Regions from separate parts of the Streptomyces sp. NPDC048483 genome, predicted to be linked through region 3. Evidence: riboswitches for the same ligand, from Rfam matches in the RefSeq annotation. Region 3 holds a riboswitch; each other region holds the start of a gene.

The links. Region 3 has a riboswitch for cyclic di-AMP ahead of AB0D04_RS17575 (NlpC/P60 family protein). Riboswitches for the same ligand answer to the same signal wherever they lie in the genome.
Region 1: linked by a shared signal. The riboswitch ahead of AB0D04_RS16760 (M23 family metallopeptidase) and the one ahead of AB0D04_RS17575 (NlpC/P60 family protein) in region 3 are both predicted to bind cyclic di-AMP.
Region 2: linked by a shared signal. The riboswitch ahead of AB0D04_RS35475 (M23 family metallopeptidase) and the one ahead of AB0D04_RS17575 (NlpC/P60 family protein) in region 3 are both predicted to bind cyclic di-AMP.

Annotation. Positions count from the first base shown of each region.
Region 1 covers NZ_JBEZJZ010000027.1:18,434-25,386, forward strand. Annotated here, with positions in the region: gene AB0D04_RS16755 (GntR family transcriptional regulator) at 1-569, opposite strand, end outside; gene AB0D04_RS16760 (M23 family metallopeptidase) at 818-1,630, opposite strand; cyclic di-AMP (ydaO/yuaA leader) riboswitch at 1,644-1,799, opposite strand; gene AB0D04_RS16765 (pitrilysin family protein) at 2,032-3,399, opposite strand; gene AB0D04_RS16770 (pitrilysin family protein) at 3,438-4,790, opposite strand; gene AB0D04_RS16775 (DNA topoisomerase IV subunit A) at 5,140-6,953, shown strand, end outside.
Region 2 covers NZ_JBEZJZ010000112.1:1-6,953, forward strand. Annotated here, with positions in the region: gene AB0D04_RS35465 (PP2C family protein-serine/threonine phosphatase) at 85-1,227, shown strand; gene AB0D04_RS35470 (DUF2332 domain-containing protein) at 1,231-2,391, opposite strand; cyclic di-AMP (ydaO/yuaA leader) riboswitch at 2,763-2,910, shown strand; gene AB0D04_RS35475 (M23 family metallopeptidase) at 2,922-4,100, shown strand; gene AB0D04_RS35480 (aldo/keto reductase) at 4,224-5,201, shown strand; gene AB0D04_RS35485 (hypothetical protein) at 5,284-5,586, opposite strand; gene AB0D04_RS35490 (hypothetical protein) at 5,686-6,306, opposite strand; gene AB0D04_RS35495 (hypothetical protein) at 6,735-6,953, shown strand, end outside.
Region 3 covers NZ_JBEZJZ010000029.1:25,327-32,279, forward strand. Annotated here, with positions in the region: gene AB0D04_RS17565 (ATP-dependent Clp protease proteolytic subunit) at 1-389, shown strand, start outside; gene AB0D04_RS17570 (hypothetical protein) at 396-704, shown strand; cyclic di-AMP (ydaO/yuaA leader) riboswitch at 997-1,185, shown strand; gene AB0D04_RS17575 (NlpC/P60 family protein) at 1,189-1,662, shown strand; gene AB0D04_RS17580 (LysE family translocator) at 1,777-2,448, opposite strand; gene AB0D04_RS17585 (LysR family transcriptional regulator) at 2,535-3,452, shown strand; gene AB0D04_RS17590 (ATP-binding protein) at 3,464-3,892, opposite strand; gene AB0D04_RS17595 (8-amino-7-oxononanoate synthase) at 4,079-5,293, opposite strand; gene bioB (biotin synthase BioB) at 5,463-6,596, shown strand; gene AB0D04_RS17605 (adenosylmethionine--8-amino-7-oxononanoate transaminase) at 6,589-6,953, shown strand, end outside.

The sequences.
Region 1 (6,953 bases), on a different contig from region 3:
GCCCGTTCCGCGTCTCCGCGGGCCACCGCGTCCAGCACCGCGCCGTGTTCGTCCCACGACTCGGCGGCGCGCGCGGGCAGTTCCACGACGTACATCCACTCGATCTTGCGCCGTAGCTGGGTGAGCAGCGCCGTCAGGCTGGGGCTGCCGGCCGCCTGGGCGAGCGTCTCGTGGAACCAGCCGTCCAGTTGGCGCACATCGGCGGGGTGACCGTGCCGGGCCCGTTCGCGGCCGAGCCGCACGAGACCGCGCAGCACCTTCAGGTGGGCGGGGCTGCGGCGGGCGGCGGCCCGGGCGGCGCCCAGCGGCTCCAACAGGGCGCGGATGTCCAGGAGATCGGCCGCTTCCTGCTCGGTGGGCTCGGCGACACAGGCGCCCGCATGGTGGCGGGTGGTGACGAAGCCCTCGGACTGCAGGGTGCGCAGCGCCTCGCGGACCGGAACTCTGGAGACGCCGTAGCGGGCTGCGAGAATTTCCTCGATCAGCCGGCTCCCCGGTGCGAGCGCACCGGAGACAATGTCATCGCGAATCGCCGTGCACACCGCATGCGCGGAAAGATGGCCTCGCATCGTCCGTGCCTCCGCCGTAATCCCCGGGAAACCCGCCGATCGGCGAGTTTTGTGTGACTCTATTCGACCGGAACGGTTTTTCCGACGGCCTCCGGTAATTCATGGATATTTTTTGGCCATGGGTCCGTCATGGTCCGCCACGGGTCCGTCATGGTCCGCCACGGCCCCGGACGGCCCGGCGCCTGCCGCCCGCCGGATACGCGGAAGCCCCGGCCGATGGCCGGGGCTTCACCTGGGCGCGCGGAGCGTCAGACGCCGACGCCGTGCGAACGCAGGTACGCGATCGGGTCGATGTCCGAGCCGTAGTCGGGGCCGGTGCGGGCCTCGAAGTGGAGGTGCGGGCCGGTGACGTTGCCGGTGGCACCGGAGAGGCCTATCTGCTGGCCGGGGGTGACGGTCTGGCCGACCGAGACCCCGATGGACGACAGGTGGCCGTACTGGGTGTACGTCCCGTCGTGCATCTTGATCACGATGTTGTTGCCGTACGAGCCGCCCCAGCCGGCCTCAACGACGGTGCCCGAGCCGACGGCGTGGACGGAGGTGCCGGTGGCCGCGTGGAAGTCGATGCCGGTGTGGCTGCCGGAGGACCACAGGCTGCTGGAGGCCTTGTAGCCGGTGGAGACGTAGGAGCCGGCGACGGGGGCGACAAAGGCGTTCAGGCGCTTGCGCTCCGCCTCGCGGGCCGCGCGCTCCTTGGCCTCCCGCTCCTCCTTGGCCTTCGCCTCGGCCTTCTTCTTGGCGGCCTCGGCGAGCCGCTGCGCCTCTTCGGCCGCCTTCTTCGCCGCGGCCTCGGCCTTCGCCTGCGCGGCGGCGGCCTCGGCGGCCGCCTGCTGCGCGTCGGCCTGCGCCTCGACGCGGCTGGCGAGCTCGTCGCCCATCACGACGGCCTGCTGCAGACCGGTGTCCTCGACGTGCGCCTCACTGGTGGCGGCCATCGCCGGGGAGGCGACGGAGGCGACGACGCCGGTGGCCGCGAGGGTGGCTATCCCGGCGATCTTGCGGGTCGTACGAGCCGTGCGGCTCGCACCACGATGTTTCCCGGTGGCACGGGTGAACGCCATGTGCTGGCTTGTCCTTTCCTCCCTTGTCGCCTACCGGGTTAGCTGACGGGTTCGGAGCAGGAAGGTCTCCTACGGGCTCCTCCGGAGAGGAGTCCGATTCACCCCAGGGGACGTGTGGGTCCCCGGCTCCCCTGGCTCGCGCCGTACGGGGACTCGGCGATGACTGTCCGGTGCCACTGTTGTGGCGGACTTGTGACGAACAGCCGGACCGACGCTAATCGGGACATCTTTCAATCGGCAAACAGAACCGGCTCTTTGTGCCGTACGCCACAGGGGCATCGGGCAACCAGCCACACCATTCCGGACATACAGCGACTCCCGTGGCGAAGGTGCACCACGGGAGCCGCCTTGTCGATATATGACCCATCCATGCCTGACCAGCGGTCAGACAACGGGTTTTCTCAGCCGCTGACGACCGTCACCTTGCCGATGCCGAGTTCCCTGACGGGCTCGGCGATCTGCGCGGCGTCACCCACCAGGACCGTCACCAGCCGGTCCATGGGGAAGGCGTTGACGGCGGCCGCGGTCGCCTCGACCGTCCCGGTCTCGGCGAGCCGGGCGTACAACTGCGCCTGGAAGTCGTCCGGGAGGTCCTGCTCCACCTGGTCGGCGAGCGTGCCCGCGACGGCCGCCGCGGTCTCGTACTTCAGCGGCGCGACCCCGACCAGGTTCTGCACCGCGACATCCCGCTCGGCGTCCGTCAGCCCCTCTGCCGCAAGGGTCCGCAGCACCTTCCAGAGGTCCTCGAGGGCCGGCCTGGTGGATGCGGTGTCCACCGACCCGCTGATCGCGAGCATCGCGGCGCCGCTCCCGTCGGCGGACGAGCGCAGCACCTGGCCGAAGGCCCGCACCCCGTAGGTGTAGCCCTTCTCCTCGCGCAGCACCCGGTCCAGCCGGGAGGTGAGCGTGCCGCCCAGGCAGTACGTGCCGAGCACCTGAGCGGGCCAGATCCGGTCGTGCCGGTCGGCGCCGATGCGGCCGATCAGCAGCTGCGTCTGGACGGCTCCGGGGCGGTCCACGATCACCACGCGGCCGGTGTCGTCGGCGGTGATCGCCGAGGCCTTGAGCGGCTCGGCGGTGGAGCCGGTCCAGGCGCCGAGGGTGTCGGCGAGCGCCGCTTCCAGGTCGACGCCGGTGAAGTCACCGACGATGACGGCGGTGGCCGTGGCGGGCCGTACATGGGCGTCGTAGAAGGCGCGTACGGCCGCGGCGTCGATGCGCTCGATGGTCTCCTCGGTGCCCTGGCGGGGCCGCGACATCCGGGAGGTGGCCGGGAACAGCTCCTTGGACAGCGCCATCGCGGCACGCCGCGCCGGGTTGGCGAGCTCGTGCGGGATCTCGTCGAGGCGGTTGCGTACCAGGCGCTCGATCTCGCTGTCCGGGAAGCCGGGGGCGCGCAGTGCGTCGGCGAGCAGGCCGAGCGCGCGGGGCAGCCGGGATGCCGGCACCTCGAGGGAGACCCGGAGGCCGGGGTGGTCGGCGTGCGCGTCCAGGGTGGCGCCGCAGCGCTCCAGCTCGGCGGCGAACTCCTCGGCGTTGTGCTTGTCGGTGCCCTCGGACAGGCCGCGCGCCATGATCGTGGCGATGCCGTCCAGGCCCTCGGGCTCGGCCTCCAGAGGGGCGACGAGGTTGATCTCGACGGCGACGACCTGCTGGCCGGGGCGGTCACTGGTCAGCAGGGTGAGCCCGTTGGCGAGTCGGAAGCGCTCGGGGGCCGGGAAGGCCCAGGGCTTGGGCGCGCCGCCCTGGGGCTGGGGGTGGAAGTCCATGGCGGGCGTGGCGGAGTCTGCGCGGGTGGTGGAGTCGCTCACCGGTCCGCCTCCTCGTTCTCGGTGTCGGCGGCCGGGTCGGCCGGGGCGGTCGGCTCGGTGGGCTCATAGACGAGCACCGCGCGGTTGTCGGGGCGCAGCCGGGCCTTGGCGACCTCCTGCACCTCCTGGGGGGTGATGTCCAGGACGCGATGGACGGCGCTCAGCGCGAGCTGCGGGTCGCCGAACAGGACGGCGAAGCGGCACAGTTCGTCGGCGCGGCCGCTGACCGTGGCCAGGCGGTCCAGCCATTCGCGCTCCAACTGGGCCTGCGCGCGCTCCATCTCCTCCGGGCTGGGCCCCTCCTCGGCGAAGCGGGCCAGCTCCTCGTCGACGGCGCGCTCGATGTCGGGGACCTCCACGCCGCCGGACGTCTTCACGTCCAGCCAGCCCAGCGAGGGCGCCCCGGCCAGCCGCAGCAGACCGAAGCCGGCGGCGACGGCGGTGCGGTCGCGGCGTACCAGGCGGTTGTAGAGCCGGGAGGACTCGCCGCCGCCCAGGACGGTCAGTGCGAGGTCTGCGGCGTCCGCCTCACGGGTGCCGTCGTGCGGCAGGCGGTAGGCCGCCATCAGGGCGCGGGAGGGCACTTCCTCCTCGACGACCTCGCGCAGCTGGCCGCCGATGACCTCGGGCAGCGTGCCGTCGCGCGGCGGCTGCTTGCCGTCGTGCGAGGGGATCGAGCCGAAGTACTTCTCGATCCAGGCGAGCGTCTGCTCGGGGTCGATGTCCCCGACGACCGACAGGACGGCGTTGTTGGGCGCGTAGTACGTACCGAAGAACGCCCGCGCGTCCTCCAGGGAGGCCGCGTCCAGGTCGGCCATCGACCCGATGGGGGTGTGGTGGTACGGGTGGCCGTCCGGGTACACCATGGCCGTCAGCTTCTCGAAGGCCGTGCCGTAGGGGACGTTGTCGTAGCGCTGGCGGCGCTCGTTCTTGACGACGTCGCGCTGGTTCTCCATGGACTCGTCGTCGAGCGCGGCCAGCAGCGAGCCCATCCGGTCCGCCTCCAGCCAGAGGGCGAGCTCGAGCTCATGTGCGGGCATGGTCTCGAAGTAGTTGGTGCGCTCGAAGCTCGTGGTGCCGTTCAACGATCCGCCGGCGCCCTGGACGAGCTCGAAGTGGCCATTGCCCGTCACCTGGGCTGACCCCTGGAACATCAGGTGCTCGAAGAGGTGCGCCAGGCCCGTACGGCCCTTGACCTCGTGGCGGGAGCCGACGTCGTACCACAGGCACACCGCCGCAACCGGGGTCAGGTGGTCTTCGGAGAGCACCACGCGCAGGCCGTTGGCGAGCCGGTGCTCGGTCGCTGTCAGGCCGCCGGAGCCGGCTTGTTCTGTGGCCGTGTGACCCATGGGCATGTACGTCCCTTCGATCCGCTTGCGAGGAAGTCCTGTCACTCTATGCAACCGCGCCGACATCTGGCGAAGTTCCCGGACGAGCGGACCCGTACGGAGGGCGTTACGCGGCCGCCCCGGGAGCCGAAAGGGGAGTCGCGGTCGGCGTTGTCAGTGGGGCGGTCCACAATGGTCCGCGTCAGACTCAGGCAGACTCACACGTCGGTCCGTCGGCACATCGATGCGCCGGCCGGCCGATCCGACATCCGGTCGACCGGCGGTTCCGGTCGACCCCGACAGTGTTGACCGACCCGGCATTGTTGATCCCACATCGGCAGTAGACGCAGCAGAAGGAGCCGCAGCCGCGATGGCCCGCCGCAGCACGAAGACCCCGCCGCCGGACGACTTCGAGGAGAGGATCCTCGACATCGACGTCGTCGACGAGATGCAGGGTTCCTTCCTCGAGTACGCGTATTCGGTCATCTACTCCCGCGCCCTGCCGGACGCCCGCGACGGTCTCAAGCCCGTGCACCGCCGCATCCTGTACCAGATGAACGAGATGGGCGTGCGGCCCGACCGCTCGTACGTCAAGTGCGCCCGGGTCGTCGGCGAGGTGATGGGTAAGCTCCACCCGCACGGCGACGCGTCCATCTACGACGCGCTGGTGCGGATGGCACAGCCGTTCTCGATGCGGCTGCCGCTGGTGGACGGCCACGGCAACTTCGGCTCGCTGGGCAATGACGACCCGCCGGCCGCGATGCGTTACACCGAGTGCCGGATGGCGTCGGCGACGTCCCTGATGACGGAGTCCATCGACGAGGACACCGTCGATTTCGCGCCGAACTACGACGGCCAGGAACGAGAGCCGGTCGCCCTCCCCGCCGCGTATCCCAACCTCCTGGTCAACGGCACGTCCGGCATCGCGGTCGGCATGGCGACCAACATGCCGCCGCACAACCTGGGCGAGGTCATCGCCGCCGCCCGCCACCTGATCAAGCACCCGAACGCCGATCTCGACACCCTGATGCGCTTCGTACCGGGCCCCGATCTGCCCACCGGTGGCCGGATCGTGGGCCTGGGCGGCGTACGGGACGCGTACGAGAAGGGCCGTGGCACCTTCAAGATCCGCGCCACGGTCACTGTGGAGACCGTCACGGCCCGCCGCAAGGGACTGATCGTCACCGAACTCCCCTTCACCGTCGGCCCCGAGAAGGTCATCTCCAAGATCAAGGACCTGGTCGGCTCGAAAAAGCTGCAGGGCATCGCGGACGTCAAGGACCTGACCGACCGCAAGCACGGCCTGCGGCTGGTCATCGAGGTCAAGAACGGCTTCAACCCCGAGGCCGTCCTGGAGCAGCTCTACAAGCTCACGCCGATGGAGGAGTCCTTCGGCATCAACAACGTCGCCCTGGTGGACGGCCAGCCGCTGACGCTGGGCCTCAAGGAGCTGCTGGAGGTCTACGTCGACCACCGCTTCGATGTGGTGCGCCGGCGCAGCGAGTTCCGGCGCGGCAAGCGGCGCGACCGTCTCCACCTGGTCGAGGGCCTGCTGACGGCGCTGGTGGACATCGACGAGGTCATCCGCCTCATCCGCTCCAGCGAGAACAGCGCCCAGGCCAAGGAGCGGCTGATCGAGCGGTTCTCGCTGAGCGACATCCAGACGCAGTACATCCTGGACACGCCGCTGCGCCGGCTGACCAAATTCGACCGTATCGAGCTGGAGTCCGAGCGGGATCGGCTCAAGGAGGAGATCGAGAAGCTGACGCAGATCCTGGAGTCGGACGCCGAGCTGCGCAAGCTGGTCTCCGGCGAGCTGGCCGCGGTCGCCAAGAAGTACGGCACGGACCGGCGGACGGTCCTGCTGGAGTCGTCGGGCACCACTGTCGGTGCGGTGCCGCTGCAGGTCTCCGACGACCCGTGCCGGGTGCTGCTGTCCTCGACGGGGCTGCTCGCACGTACGGTCACCGGGGAGTTGCCGTTCGACGCGGAGGCCAAGCGGGTCAAGCACGACGTGATCCTCTCGGCCGTGCCGGCCACGACCCGCGGCGAGGTCGGCGCGGTGACGTCCACCGGGCGGCTGCTGCGGATCCCGGTGATCGATCTTCCTCAGCTGCCGGAGACGGCCGCGGCACCCAGTCTCGCCGGTGGCGCGCAGATCTCGGAGTTCCTGACCCTCCAGGA
Region 2 (6,953 bases), on a different contig from region 3:
GACCGGCCCCGTACCCGAAACCCTTGGGAGGTCGGAGGCCTTGGCGGTGGCGAAAGCCTTGGCAGTGGGAAGAGGCCGGTGCGGATGCTTCGAGGTGGCGGGAGCCGTACGGGCGGGCGGGAGGAGCGGGAGGCGCGCCGCGCCCGGTTGTCGCCGCTCGCCCGTCGTGCGGCCCGCTGGCTCCCGGCTCTCCTGATAGTCGGCGGCCTCGCCTTCGACGTGGCCACGCCGCCCCAGTACACCGCCGCGCCGTTCTTCTCCGCCGCCCCCCTGGTGGCCGCGCCCCTCTACTCGCTGGGCGGCACGGCCGTCACGGCCGCCGCCGCCCTGCTGGGCGAGTTCGTCGTCGCCGCGTACCACAGCACACAGAACAACACCCAGTCGGTCACTGAGGGCCTGACCGTCCTGGTGGTCGCCTTCCTGGCGCTCGGCATCAACCGGGTCGTACGGCTGAGCGACGCCCGGCTCGCCTCCGTACGGGATGTCGCGGAGGCCGCCCAGCGCGCCCTGCTGCCCACCCCGCCCGGCCGGATCGGCGGGCTCGCGGTCGCCGCGCGCTATGTGGCCGCGCAGGCCGACGCCCGGATCGGCGGCGATCTCTACGCCGTACAGGACACCCCGCACGGCGTACGGCTGATCGTCGGCGATGTCCGGGGCAAGGGGCTGGAGGCGGTGGAGGCCGCGGTGATCGTCATCGGCGCGTTCCGGGAGGCGGCCGAACAGGAGGCCACCCTGGAGGCGGTGGCGGGCCGCCTGGAGCGGGCGCTGCAACGGGAGGGCGGGCGGCGCGAGGGGCTGGACCAGGTCGAGGGGTTCACCACCGCCGTCCTGGCGGAGATCCCCTCCGGCGCGCACTCCGTACTGCGCATCCTCAACCGCGGCCACCCGGCCCCGCTGCTGCTCGCCACCGACGGCGGCCTGTGCGAACTGCATCCCGCCTCGGCCGCGCTGCCAGTGGGAATGAGCGAGGTCGCGGGGTGGCCGGACCGGGTGGACGAGACGTTCTTCCCGGCCGGGGCGATGCTGCTGCTGTTCACGGACGGGGTGACCGAGGCCAGGGACCGGTACGGCCGCTTCTACGACGCGCCGGACCGGCTGCGCGGCCGCCACTTCCCCGGACCGGACGCCCTCCTGGACATCCTGGCCCAGGACGTGGCCCGGCATACAGGCGGGTCGCAGGCGGACGACATGGCGCTGCTGGCGGTGCAGCGGCCGCTGGGGGAGTAGGCCTCAGCCGGCGGGCGCGGCCGTCGCGTCCTCCGGGAGCCAGTGGAGGCTCCGGCCGTCCGGGCCGGTGAGGGCGACCGGGCGCCCGTCCAGCGCGAGGGTCAGCGGCTGGGCGTCCTCGGGGCGCAGGGCCCGGTGTGCCGGGGCGGTGATCCACGGCAGGACGGTGTGGTGCTCGTGGGAGATCCAGTGGCCGGGGCCGCTCCGCTCGGCGAGCAGGGACCGTACGAGACCGGCGAACTCCTCGCGGCGGGCGAGTGGGAGGCAGGCCAGCGCGGCCGTGTGGAAGACGACCAGCGTCGCCTCGGGCGGGGCCTCGGCGGCCAGCGCGGGCAGCTCGTCGAGCAGGTCGCCGGGCACGATCCGGGGGCGGGGCGCGGTCCGTACGGCGTCGATGGCGGCCTCGAGGCGGGCGGCGCGCGCGTCGTCGCCGGGCCAGAGGAGGGCCTGGAGCCAGCGGAGGTCATCGCGTTCGGCGACTGGGTCGAGCGGGTCGAGGCCGATACCGGCGCGCCAGACGATGTCGGGGAGGCGGGCGGGGGGCTCCGGTACGGGGCCGGGGCCGGCGGCGCTCGTACGGCAGGTGAAGGTCAACGGGCTTCCGGGCGCTCCGAAGTCCGTCCCGATGTCCGTCCCGAGCTCCGTCCCGATGTCTGTCCCGAGCTCCGTCCCCGGGGCCGTATCGCTTTGCCCGTTTGGGTACCGGTACCGGTACCGCTCCGGCTGAAGGCACAGTCCCGCCGACGCGCCCACCTCCAGCAGCGCGAGCGGCTGTGGCAGACGGGCGAGCAGCGGCAGCAGTGTGGCGCAGTGGGCCGGTTCGTCCGTCCGGTCGGTGCGCCGCATGATCACCGTGCGGACCTCGTCCCAGTGCCGGATGGTCCACTCGCGCCAGCGTCCGTACGCCGCCTCGTCGCGCGGCCCGTGCTCGGCGTGCGGGCCGTCGAGATGGCGGACGGCGGCCAGGAGGAGGCCCGGCTGCTGCTTGTCCCCGGCCGGCAGTGATCCCGACAACAGATCGCAGAACTCCTCGTCGTGGCTGATCCGGACGGTCAACTCCGCGTGGGCGTCGGACCGTCCCCGCGCCTGCTGCCAGGAGAACTCCCGGTACCGATCCGCAACTGTCTGCGCGCTGTTGACGACGTTGACCACGTTGACGACCATGATCCGACGTTACTGCTCTCACGCTGCGTAATGGCCAGGCACCCCTCCGCATAACAACTGGCACACAATCGCCGAGAGATCGTTTGGCGACGGGTGGGCAACTCGCCCGCTTTATGCCCCTGGTGGGGGAAAAAGTCCACGCCATGGCTCGTGCGGAGCGCATACAGATTCCCGGGAAGGCTTGGAAAACACCGGCGATCTCTATTACTGTCCGATAACGGAGCGCGGTCGTCCCAGCCGTCGCAAGAGGCGGCACCGCGCGCCGACGCCGAATCCCGCACGCGCACGCCCTGCACGTCAGCCACTTCATTACGGCACGCAGCAATACCCGTACCAGCCGAGCGGATCCGCTCCGCGCGAACCGTACGAAGTGCCTGCACGCACCGCAGGAACTGCACCGAGGGAACCGGGGAACCACCACCTTGGGGTGAATCGGGCACCTCCCATCAGAGGCGCCCGTAGGAGACCTTCCTGCTCCGAACCCGTCAGCTAACCCGGTAGGCGTGAAGGAGGGAAAGGAGTGCGCCCCCGTGGCGTCCAATAGGCCTGCCCCCGAGGCACCGTCAGCCGCCGACCTCGATGACCGGGGTCCGTTCGACGGCCGAGGCCGTTTCGACGGTCCCGGTGTCGTCTACCAGGGCGGCGTCCGCGACCGCGAGCGCGACGGTGCGCGCGACGGCGACGGACCGTGGGAAGAGTGGAACCCCACCGAGGAGTCCGTCCGGTCCGTCCGCGGCAAGCACCGGGTGGCCAAGCAGCGCGGCGGCGGACTCGCCCGCAGCGGTACGGTCCTGGGCGTCGGCGTCATCGCGGCGGTCGGCGCGAGCGGCATGGCGACCGCCGAGGACCGGCCGCCCGTCCCGATCTCGATGCCCGACATCGGCGGCATGGCCGACGACATCTCCGACAAGCTGCCGGACGCCAAGTCCCTCCCCGGGATAGGCGGCCTCATATCCGACGCCGGTTCCGATTCCGGCTCCGGTACGGACTCCTCGTCCAGCTCGTCCTCCCCCGGCCCCCTCTCCCAGGCGGGCCTTACCCAGAGCGAGGCGGCCCAGGGGGCGGATGCCGGCGAGGCGCTGCGCAACCGCATCCTCCAGCAGGCCGACGCGCAGCAGGACGCGGCCGAGCAGGAGGCGCGCGACGCCGCCGAATCCGCCGCCATCGATCAGGCCGCGAAGGACGCCGCAGCGCACCAGGAGGCGGCCCAGAAGGCCGCGGCCGCCAAGAAGGCGGCGGAGCGGGAGGCCCAGCGCAAGGCGGCGGAGGCGGCCCGCAAGAAGGCGGAGGCCGAACGCCTCGCCGAACTGGCCAAGAGCTTCATCACCCCGGTCGCCTCCTACACCCTCACCGCCAGCTTCGGCCAGGCCGGCGACCGCTGGGCCGCGGACCACACCGGACAGGACTTCGCCGCACCGACCGGTACTCCCGTCAAGGCAGTTCACTCCGGCACCATCACCCAGGCGGGCTGGGCCGGCTCGTACGGCTACCGCATCGTCCTCACCCTCGACGACGGCACCGAGCTCTGGTTCTGCCATCTGTCCTCCATGGTGAAGACCTCCGGCAAGGTCAACACCGGCGACGTGATCGCCCGCGTAGGCGCCACCGGCAATGTCACGGGCCCCCATCTCCACCTGGAGGTCCGCCCCGGTGCCGGCGACCCGATAGACCCGATGCCGTGGCTGCGTGACCATGGGCTGAACGTCTGACGCGCCGGGGGAGGGGACACGTCCTGCCGGCGCACCCCCAGGAAGATCCTGGGCACATCTCCGGGCACATCTCCGGGCACATCTCCGGGAATAACTCCCCTCCCCCCAACGCTGAAACCACGCATGACCGCGACACACACCTCCCACGCCTCCCCCGCTTCGCGCGCCTCCCGCACCTCCCTCGGCTCGCTCTCCGTCTCCCCCCTCTCCCTCGGCGGCAATGTCTTCGGCTGGTCGGCGGACGAGGCGGAATCCTTCGCCGTACTCGACGCGTACGTGGCCGGCGGCGGCAACTTCATCGACACCGCGGACGTCTACTCGGCCTGGGTCCCCGGCAACGAGGGCGGCGAGTCCGAAACCGTCATCGGCAACTGGCTGGCGTCCCGCGGCAATCGCTCCGATGTCGTCATCGCCACCAAGGTGGGTGCCCACCCCGCCTACAAGGGCCTCTCCGCCGCCACCATCAAGTCCGCGGTCGACGCATCCCTCACCCGCCTGCGCACCGACTACATCGACCTCTACTACACCCACTTCGACGACGAGTCCGTCGAGGTCGCGGAATTCCTCACCGCCCTCAACGACCTCGTCCAGGCCGGCAAGGTCCGCGAGATCGGCGCCTCGAACATCTCCGCGCGGCGCCTGGAGGAGTCCCTGGCCTTCTCCGACCGCGAGGGCCTGGCCCGTTACGTGGCCCTCCAGCCCCACTACAACCTGGTCTCCCGCGACACCTACGAGGGCGAACTCGCCGACGTGGCCGCCCGCAACGGCGTGGCCGCGGTCCCGTACTACGCGCTCGCCTCGGGCTTCCTGACCGGCAAGTACCGCCCCGACACCGCCGTCGACAGCGTCCGCTCCGAGAGCGCCGCTCGTCACCTGTCAACGGACCGCGGCATCCGCGTTCTCCAGGCCCTCGACACCGTCGCCGCCGCCCACGAAGCCGAAGCCGCCACCGTGGCCCTGGCCTGGCTCGCCGCCCGGCCCACGGTCGCCGCCCCCATAGCCAGCGCCCGCACCGTGGCCCAACTCCCGGCCCTCCTGGCCCTCGCCGACGTCACGCTCACGGAGGTCGAACTGAACCTGCTGAACGAGGCGTCGGCGTAAACGGCCTGACCTTCTCGACCTTGACGCGTATACCGGGCCGACGGCACCTCGGACCGCCGACCCCGTACACGCCTCGGCCTGCCTACCCCCGACGGTCCACCGCCACCCACGACGCCACGGCAACCCCGCCCGCCACCGCAAACACCGCGGGCCAGGCCCCGATCTTCTTGGCAAGCGGATGGGAGCCGGCGAATGCAGCCACATAAGTGCCAGTCAATGCGGCAGCCGTTGCCGTCCCGGCTTTCTGCTGCCACCCCGTGGCTGCTACGGCTCCAGCGGCTGCGAGGGCTACGCCGCCAAGAGGGCGCCGCTTAGTCCAGCGGGCCACTCCGTATCCCCCCACCAGGCCGCTTACTGCCACAACTGTCGCTGGAACGCTAGCCATCGCCATAACCTCCCTATCTGGGACAACGGGGTCCGATCTTACGTGCGAGACGCCCTCGGCTCGCGAAGAGCCAGCGGGCGCCGGCCCGGGCTGCCGCAGCTAACTAGTTGCGGTATGAAGAACCGCTTCCGCGTCGGCTGGGAGACCATGCTGCAGGAGGCTGCGGGCGAAACCCATAACCGCATGAGCAGGCAGGTCACGTGCGTACCCCTTGAGCAGTGTCTCGGCGACGCCGTTCACCTCCGCACTGCGCAGTACGACCACTACAGCGGCCGTCTCAACGGGCGACAGCACCGCTTGAGCGTTTTGGAGTGCCGCCGCCACTTCGTGGTGCTTCTGTTCGCTTGCCAGTGCCTTCACGTGCTCCGCCACGGCTTGGGCGGCCTGGAGGTCTTTCCATTCATCTTGCCGGTCCTGCCGGTAGCGGGGGACCGGCAGGGGAGCCCCCTGCCTGCGTGGCGCCGACGAATAGTCGTGGGAGCCGGCCTTGAAACCGGCCCGACGAGTCACATCACGGCATGCGGCAAGAGCACGTTCGAGATGCCACCTCCGGCTCTTGGACGTCAGTAATTCCGCGTCACTGCGACAGAGCTCCTTGATGAGCTTGTTGCAACCGGAGCAGTCGGTTGGCTTCTTTGCCAACCTTTGCAGCGCGAGCAGATCGTCGAGTGCGTGGGGGTGCTCCCCGCCGTGACCACCACGCTGCGCCTTCTCATGCAACCAGCAGATGAACCACCCCGGGGCTATCACCTGGCCGCTGAAGTAGCGGGAGACGGCGGTTGTGCTCAGTGGACGTTCGCGGTTGCAATCTAGGCTGGCTTGATCGGCGACCGCCGCTAACGTCTCCGTCCCTGGAGCCAGGAGCAAGCGCAGGGACCGGAGGGCTTCCGCCAGCCGCCGGTTCCCCTCTGCCAGACCCGGGTCAATAGGGGCCAGTTGACGTCCCTGCCGTGCCATCCACCCTGCCTTCGCCGTCGCAACAGTGCTGGCAAGGCTAAGCGCCTTTGTTGCGTTTGTCCGGGCAACGTCGGCTGCTGCTCGCAATGTTCGCCCGGAGCCGCTGACATAGATGGCACCACAGCGGCTGTTACGGGTTCTCCGCGGCCAGTCGGGTGGACCTTGATGTCGGCAGAAGGGTGGGGGCCATCATGGATGCGCCGTCCTGGCAGGACACGCAACACGGCGGGAAGATCCGCGTTGCCCGGTGGCTGGTGGAAGTGGTCGGCGAGGGAAACCAGTTCACGAAGGCCGCGATGCGTGAGGCCTTTCCCGGTATCGCACAGATTGACCGTCGTATGCGCGACTTGCGTGATGTTGGCTGGGTCATCCTCACCAGCCGCGAGGACCCGGGCCTCAACAGCAATGAG
Region 3 (6,953 bases):
TCTACGACACGATGCGGTTCGTCTCCTGCGACATCGAGACGGTGTGCCTGGGGCAGGCCGCCTCCTCGGCCGCGGTCCTCCTGGCCGCCGGGACACCGGGAAAGCGGCTGGCCCTGCCCAGCGCGCGGGTCCTGATCCACCAGCCGTCCTTCCCCGAGCCGATCCAGGGGCAGGCCACCGACCTGCAGATCCAGGCGACGGAACTGCTGCGCACCCGCGACAAGCTGGAGGAGCTGCTCACCCGGCACACCGGGCAGCCGCGCGAGGTGATCGCCGTCGACATCGAGCGCGACAAGATCTTCGACGCCCGCGGAGCGCAGGAGTACGGCCTGATCGACGGGCTCACCCGCGGCCGCAAGCGGTCCGCCGCCTCGTCCGGGGCGCGGTGAACGAGGGTGCTGCCACCGGAGCTGCCGCCGCTGCCCGCACTGACGCGGGCCGAGGGGGAAGTGATCGACCGGTACTTGGAGGTCCTGGACCTGCTGGGCCGGATCAATCCGGCACGCAGCGGCGGCACTTACAGCGGCCTGCGCGCGGCCCAGGCGCTGGTCGGCAAGGCGGCCGAACTGCGCGACGCGCTGGCGCTGATGCACAGCCGCGGCGAGAGTGAACTGCATTCCGGGACGCTGACCCGGGCGCTGCGGGTGCTGGACGGCGAGCGCCGGGCCCGGCTCGTCGCACTGCCCCCGCCGCCCGGGCCGTGACACGACACGCCCCCGGCCGACCCGCCCGTACGGCGTAGCACGCGTGCTTGCCTTGGAGGGGCGACGAGTTGCAGAGCGCGCCTGCACGTCATGCGGCAGTTGACGCTTCAGCCCTGGTCCCGGCCTCACCCACCACCACCCACCCCTCAAAAAATCCGACATAAGTCACCAATCGGTGTAAATGTGACCAATGTCACGCAACGCATTTCTTGCGCGATTTTGGGCGGTGACGGCGTAAAGATCCCTCCACGACAAGACCCCGCCACCTCGACGGGGCGGTCCGGACGGGCGCCTAATCCTGCCGCCGTGCCGGATGTCAGGTCGACGCGGTTGGATCGGCAGGAGCGGAGGAACCGAGCACGACGGGGCCCCGGCCCGCAAGGCCGACGGGCTCCTTGGGGTGAAGCCGTACGCACGGCCGGGCATCTTCGCCTGCCCGAACCCGACAGGTCTCCCTTCGCAGGCGGCTGACGAAGGGTTGCGCATGAGCATGCGCAGGCATCTGCCGCATCTGCTGGCACGCGCCGGCACCGTCTCGGCCCTCACGATGGTCACCATCGGGGCCACCACCGTGACTCCGGGAGCAACCCCCGACGCCGAAGCGGCCGCGGTCTCCACGAAGGCACTGCGGATCGCGGCCTCCAAGCGGGGTTCGCCCTACCAGTGGGGCGCCCAAGGCCCGTACCGCTTCGACTGCTCGGGGCTGACGAGGTACTCGTTCAAGCACGCGGGCAAGGCGCTGCCGCGTACCGCCGCCGCGCAGTACAACGACACCAGTCATGTCTCGCGCGGGGCGCGCAGAAGCGGGGATCTGGTCTTCTTCCACGCGAGCGGCGGCGTGTACCACGTCGGCATCTACGCGGGCAGCGGCCGGATCTGGCATGCGCCGAAGGCGGGCGCGGTGGTGCGGCTGGAGCGCATCTGGAGTTCCGCCGTCTGGTACGGACGGGTGGGCTGAGCTGCGGCGATCCACTGTTCTCCGTCAATTGTCAGTGGGCCTGGGTACGTTGGAGCAATGACCGGGCCCTGCGACATCAACGGGGGGTGGCGGAGCTGCGGGGGCGACGGTGGCTCAGGCGAGTACCAGCTCGGCGAGCAGGATGCCGCCCAGGGCGGTCAGCAGCGCTCCGGTGGCGGCCTCCAGGGCGCGGGCCACCCGCGGGCGGCGCAGCCAGGCGCCGAGGCGGTCGACGAGCAGCGCCACGGCGGGGAACCACACCGCCGCCATGCCGACGACGACGGCCGCGAGCAGCAGGGTGCGGGGCAGCGCGGGCTGCCCCGCCGGGACGAACTGCGGGAGCAGGCTGAGGAAGAGAACGGGGGCCTTGGGGTTGAGCGCATTGGTGAGGAAGCCCTGGCGCAGGCAGCGAGCGGTGGCGAGGCGGCCCATGGGGTGGGCCTCCTCGGCCGGTGCGGCGGTCGCGGGACCGACGGGCCGTGGTGCGCGGGAGGCGGACGGCCGGCGCGCGACCGAGATCAGGGCACGGGCGCCGAGATACAGCAGATAGGCGCCGCCCAGGAGTTGAACGGTCTCGAACAGCGCCGGCACGGCGACGAGCACCGCCGCGAGCCCCGCCACCGCCAGCGCGGTGTGCACCAGCAGTCCGCCCGCGACCCCGAAGGCGGTCGCCACGCCCGCCCGGCGCGAGTCGAGTGCGTTGCGCACCACGACCGCGAAGTCCGCGCCCGGCAGGGCGACCATGCCCGCGGCGACACCGGTGAATGCCATCAGCTGTCCGTCCATGACAGCAGCATCGCCCGAAGGAGCCTTTAATAGGTATGGGAGATCTTCTGGGTCTGCCTAAAGAGATTCTTAAGGGAGTGGCTTCTGTGTACGACCCCACGCGGCTCGCCGCCCTGGTGGCGGTGGCGGAAGCCGGTTCGATCACCCGGGCGGCCGAGCGGCTCGGCTACACCGCCCCCGCGCTCTCCCAGCAGCTCGCCAAGCTGGAACGGGAGACGAGTGCGGCGCTGCTGGTGCGCCACCACCGCGGCGCCCGGCTGACGGCGGCCGGTGAGCTGCTGCTCGTCCGGGCGCGGCGGGTGCTGGACGAGCTGGATCTGGCGCGGCACGAGCTGTCCCAGCTGACCGGGCTGTCGGGGGGCCGGCTGCGCGTGGGGACGTTCCAGACGGCCGGTACGCATCTGCTGCCGCCCGCCCTGAGTTCCTTCCGGCGGGCGCACCCGGACGTGGAGCTGAGCGTGACGGAGTTCGTACCGCCGCAGGAGATGACGGCGGTGGCGCTCGGTGAGGTGGATCTGGCACTGACGCATGAGTATGTGCCCGGCGAGGCGGTGCCGGTGCCGGACGGGGTACGGCTGGACCCGCTGCTGACCGAGGAGCTGGTGCTGGTCACGGCCCCCGGTCATGCGCTGTCGGCGGGCACCGGGCGGCTGGCGCTGACCGAGCTGGCCGGCCAGCCGCTGGTCAGCATGGCGCCGACCAATCCCAATCGGCGCGCCGTGGAGGCGGCGCTGGCGGACGCCGGGGCGAGTGTGGCGGTGCGCTGCGAGTCACCGGGCTACGGCGTGGTGTGTGCCCTGGTGAGCGCCGGGCTCGGGGTGGCGGTGGTCCCGGAGATGATGGCGACCGGTTCGGTGACCCCGCTGGGGATCCGTCACCTGGACCCGCCCGCGCTGCACCGCACGATCTCGGTGGCCTGCCGCACCGGCGGCGGCACCCCGGCGGCGGACACCCTGCGGGCCCTGCTGCACGGCGCGTTCACCCGAAGGGCCCCGGCGCCGTGAGACGGGGGGGCTCAGTGGACCCCGGCCGTCCACGGCATCGCCACGGTGACGGTCTTGCCGCCGCACTCCGTGGGCACGACCGACAGCCGGCCCCCGGACTCCGCGGCGAGGGAGCGGATGATGACCATGCCCCGGCCGTTGTCCTGCTGGACCGCGGCGGGCAGCCGCCGCGGCCGGCGCGGATGGCTGTCGGTGACGCCGATCCGCAGCAGCGCGTCCCGGTCGAGGCGCAGCCCGACGGTGAAGGTCGGTGACCGGCCGAAGGTGTGCTGGACGGCGTTGGTGGTGAGCTCGGAGACGATCAGGCGGATGGCGTCGGCGGTCTCCGTGTCGGCGGGCAGACCCCATTCGGCCAGCACCTCCAGCACATGTCTGCGGGCGAGCGGAACCGACGCCGGGACGCTCGGCAGGGTGAGTGAGGATTCCTGGTGGTCTGCCATGGCGACGCCGTCCCTTTTCCGCCGTGGCCGCAGGGGTGTCCCGTACGGCCACGGACCGGTGCTGTGCGCGCCAGGCTGCCACCGTTGCTGATGGTGTGGTGGCCGATCCACCGAGTTGTACGGATTCTGTCGCCCGAAGCGGTGAACTCTGCGACGGGAGACCGTATTTGGGCGCCCGGAGGGACCTCAGAGCGCCGGCGCGGTGGCGGTGATCACACCGACCGCCGTATCCACCTGGTCGCGCGTCAGGTCCGCGCGGGCGGTGAGCCGCAGCCGGGAGATCCCGTCGGGTACGGACGGTGGCCGGAAACAGCCGACCGCGAGTCCGGCCTCCCGGCAGTCGGCCGCCCAGCGGACCGCCCGCTCCGGGGAGGGCGCCTGTACGGAGACCACCGCGGCGTCCGGCCGTACCGCCGTCAGACCGGCGGCGGTGAGCCGGGCGTGCAGCTCCTGGGCGACCTCGCGGGCACGGGCGGCGCGCTCGGGTTCGCGGCGCAGCAGCCGCAGCGCGGCGAGCGCGCCGCCGACGGCCGCCGGGGCGAGCCCGGTGTCGAAGATGAACGACCGGGCGGTGTTGACCAGATGCTCGATGACCCGGGCCGGGCCGAGCACCGCGCCGCCCTGGGAGCCGAGCGCCTTGGAGAGGGTCACGGTGGTCACCACGTCGGCGTCACCGGCCAGTCCGGCGGCCGCCACCGCACCGCGGCCCCCGTCGCCCAGGACCCCCAGGCCGTGCGCATCGTCGACGACGAGGGCGGCGCCCTGTGCCCGGCAGGCCTCGGCGAGGGCGCGCAGCGGCGCGGCGTCACCGTCGACGGAGAACACCGAGTCGGTGACGGCGAGCGCCCGGCCGTCGTGGCCGGCCAGCGCGGCGCGTACCGCCTCCGGGTCGGCGTGCGGGGCCACTTCGCGGCGGGCGCGGGAGAGGCGGCAGCCGTCGATCAGGGAAGCGTGGTTGCCCGCATCAGAAACGATGAGGGTCGCGGCGTCGGTGAGCGCGGTGACGGCCGCGAGGTTGGCGGCGTAGCCGGAGGACAGGACGAGGGCCGCCTCGAAGCCGCAGAACGCGGCGAGTTCGGCCTCCAGCTGGGCATGCAGCTCGGTGCTGCCGGTGACCAGCCGGGAGCCGGTCGCGCCGGCGCCCCACCGCTGGGCGGCGCGCGCCGCGCCGCCGGTGACCTCGGGGTGCCGGGCCAGACCCAGGTAGTCGTTGCCGGCGAGGTCCAGCAGCGGGGAGTCGGCGGGGCGGGGCCGCAGCGTACGGACCAGTCCGGCGCGCCGGCGTGCGGCGCGCGCCTCGTCGATCCAGTCGAAGGCCGCGCCGGACGCCCGCCGGGAGGGCTCGTCGGGCGTCGCGGGCGAGGCGTCGCGCAGCGGCGAGGGGGCGGCGTCCTGAAGCATCGGCGTCCTTGTCGTCACGGCCTCGTCTCGCGGCCTCGATTGTGGGCTGTCGATAGACGTTAGCGGTCGTTCCGCACGGACACGGTGTGGTGATACACACACCCCGATCCCGCCGTGTTGTGGGAATCCTCCTTGGCCGAGGGCGGTGGCGTACGCCAGGATCACCATCATGGACCTGCTGAACACACTGGTGGACAAGGGACTGCGGCGCGAGTTGCCGACCCGCGAAGAGGCGCTCGCCGTGCTGGCGACGTCCGATGACGAACTGCTCGATGTCGTGGCCGCGGCCGGAAAGGTGCGCCGCCAGTGGTTCGGGCGGCGGGTCAAACTCAACTATCTCGTCAACCTCAAGTCGGGCCTGTGCCCCGAGGACTGCTCGTACTGCTCCCAGCGGCTGGGGTCGAAGGCCGAGATCCTCAAGTACACCTGGCTCAAGCCCGATGACGCCTCCAAGGCGGCCGCCGCCGGCGTGGCGGGCGGCGCCAAGCGGGTGTGCCTGGTGGCCAGCGGCCGCGGCCCGACGGACAAGGACGTGGACCGCGTCTCGGAGACCATCTCCGCCATCAAGGAGCAGAACGAGGGCGTCGAGGTGTGCGCCTGTCTCGGGCTGCTCTCCGACGGTCAGGCCGGCCGGCTGCGCGAAGCGGGCGCCGATGCGTACAACCACAACCTCAACACCTCAGAAGCCACTTACGGCGACATCTGCACCACTCACGACTTCTCCGACCGGGTCTCCACCGTCCAGCAGGCCCAGGCGGCAGGCATGTCCGCCTGCTCCGGACTGATCGCCGGCATGGGCGAGAGCGACGCCGCCCTGGTCGACGTGGTCTTCGCGCTGCGCGAGCTGGACCCCGACTCCGTTCCGGTGAACTTCCTGATCCCCTTCGAGGGCACCCCCCTCGCCAAGGAATGGAACCTCACCCCGCAGCGCGCGCTGCGCATCCTGGCGATGGTCCGGTTCGTCTGCCCGGATGTGGAGGTGCGGCTGGCCGGCGGCCGCGAGGTGCATCTGCGCAGCCTGCAGCCGCTCGCCCTGCACCTGGTCAACTCCATCTTCCTCGGCGACTATCTGACCAGCGAGGGCCAGGCCGGCAAGGACGACCTGGCGATGATCGCGGACGCCGGGTTCGAGGTCGAGGGCACGGACACCACGACGCTGCCGGAGCACCGTACGGAAGCCGAGGCCGCCCCCCGGACCGACGAGGCCGCCACGGTCTCCGCTCCCCCCTCCGACGACACCCGCCGGGACCTGGTCTCCGTACGCCGCCGCGGCGCCGGTACCGACCTTCCGCCCAATGCCTGAGCCGGCCCTCACGCCCGGCGAACTCCTCGCGCTCGACCGGCAGCACGTCTGGCATCCGTACGGGCCGATGCCCGGCCGCGCCGAACCGCTGCTGGTGGAGTCGGCGTCCGGCGTCCGGCTGCGGCTGGCGCAGCCCGTCGAGGGGCGGACCGAGCTGGTGGACGGCATGTCGTCCTGGTGGTCGGCGGTACACGGCTACAACCACCCGGTGCTCAACGACGCCGCGCGCGGCCAGCTGGAGCGGATGAGCCATGTGATGTTCGGCGGGCTCACCCATGAGCCCGCCGTCCGCCTGGCGAAACGTCTCGTCGACATCACCCCGGAGCCGCTGCAGCATGTCTTCCTCGCCGACTCCGG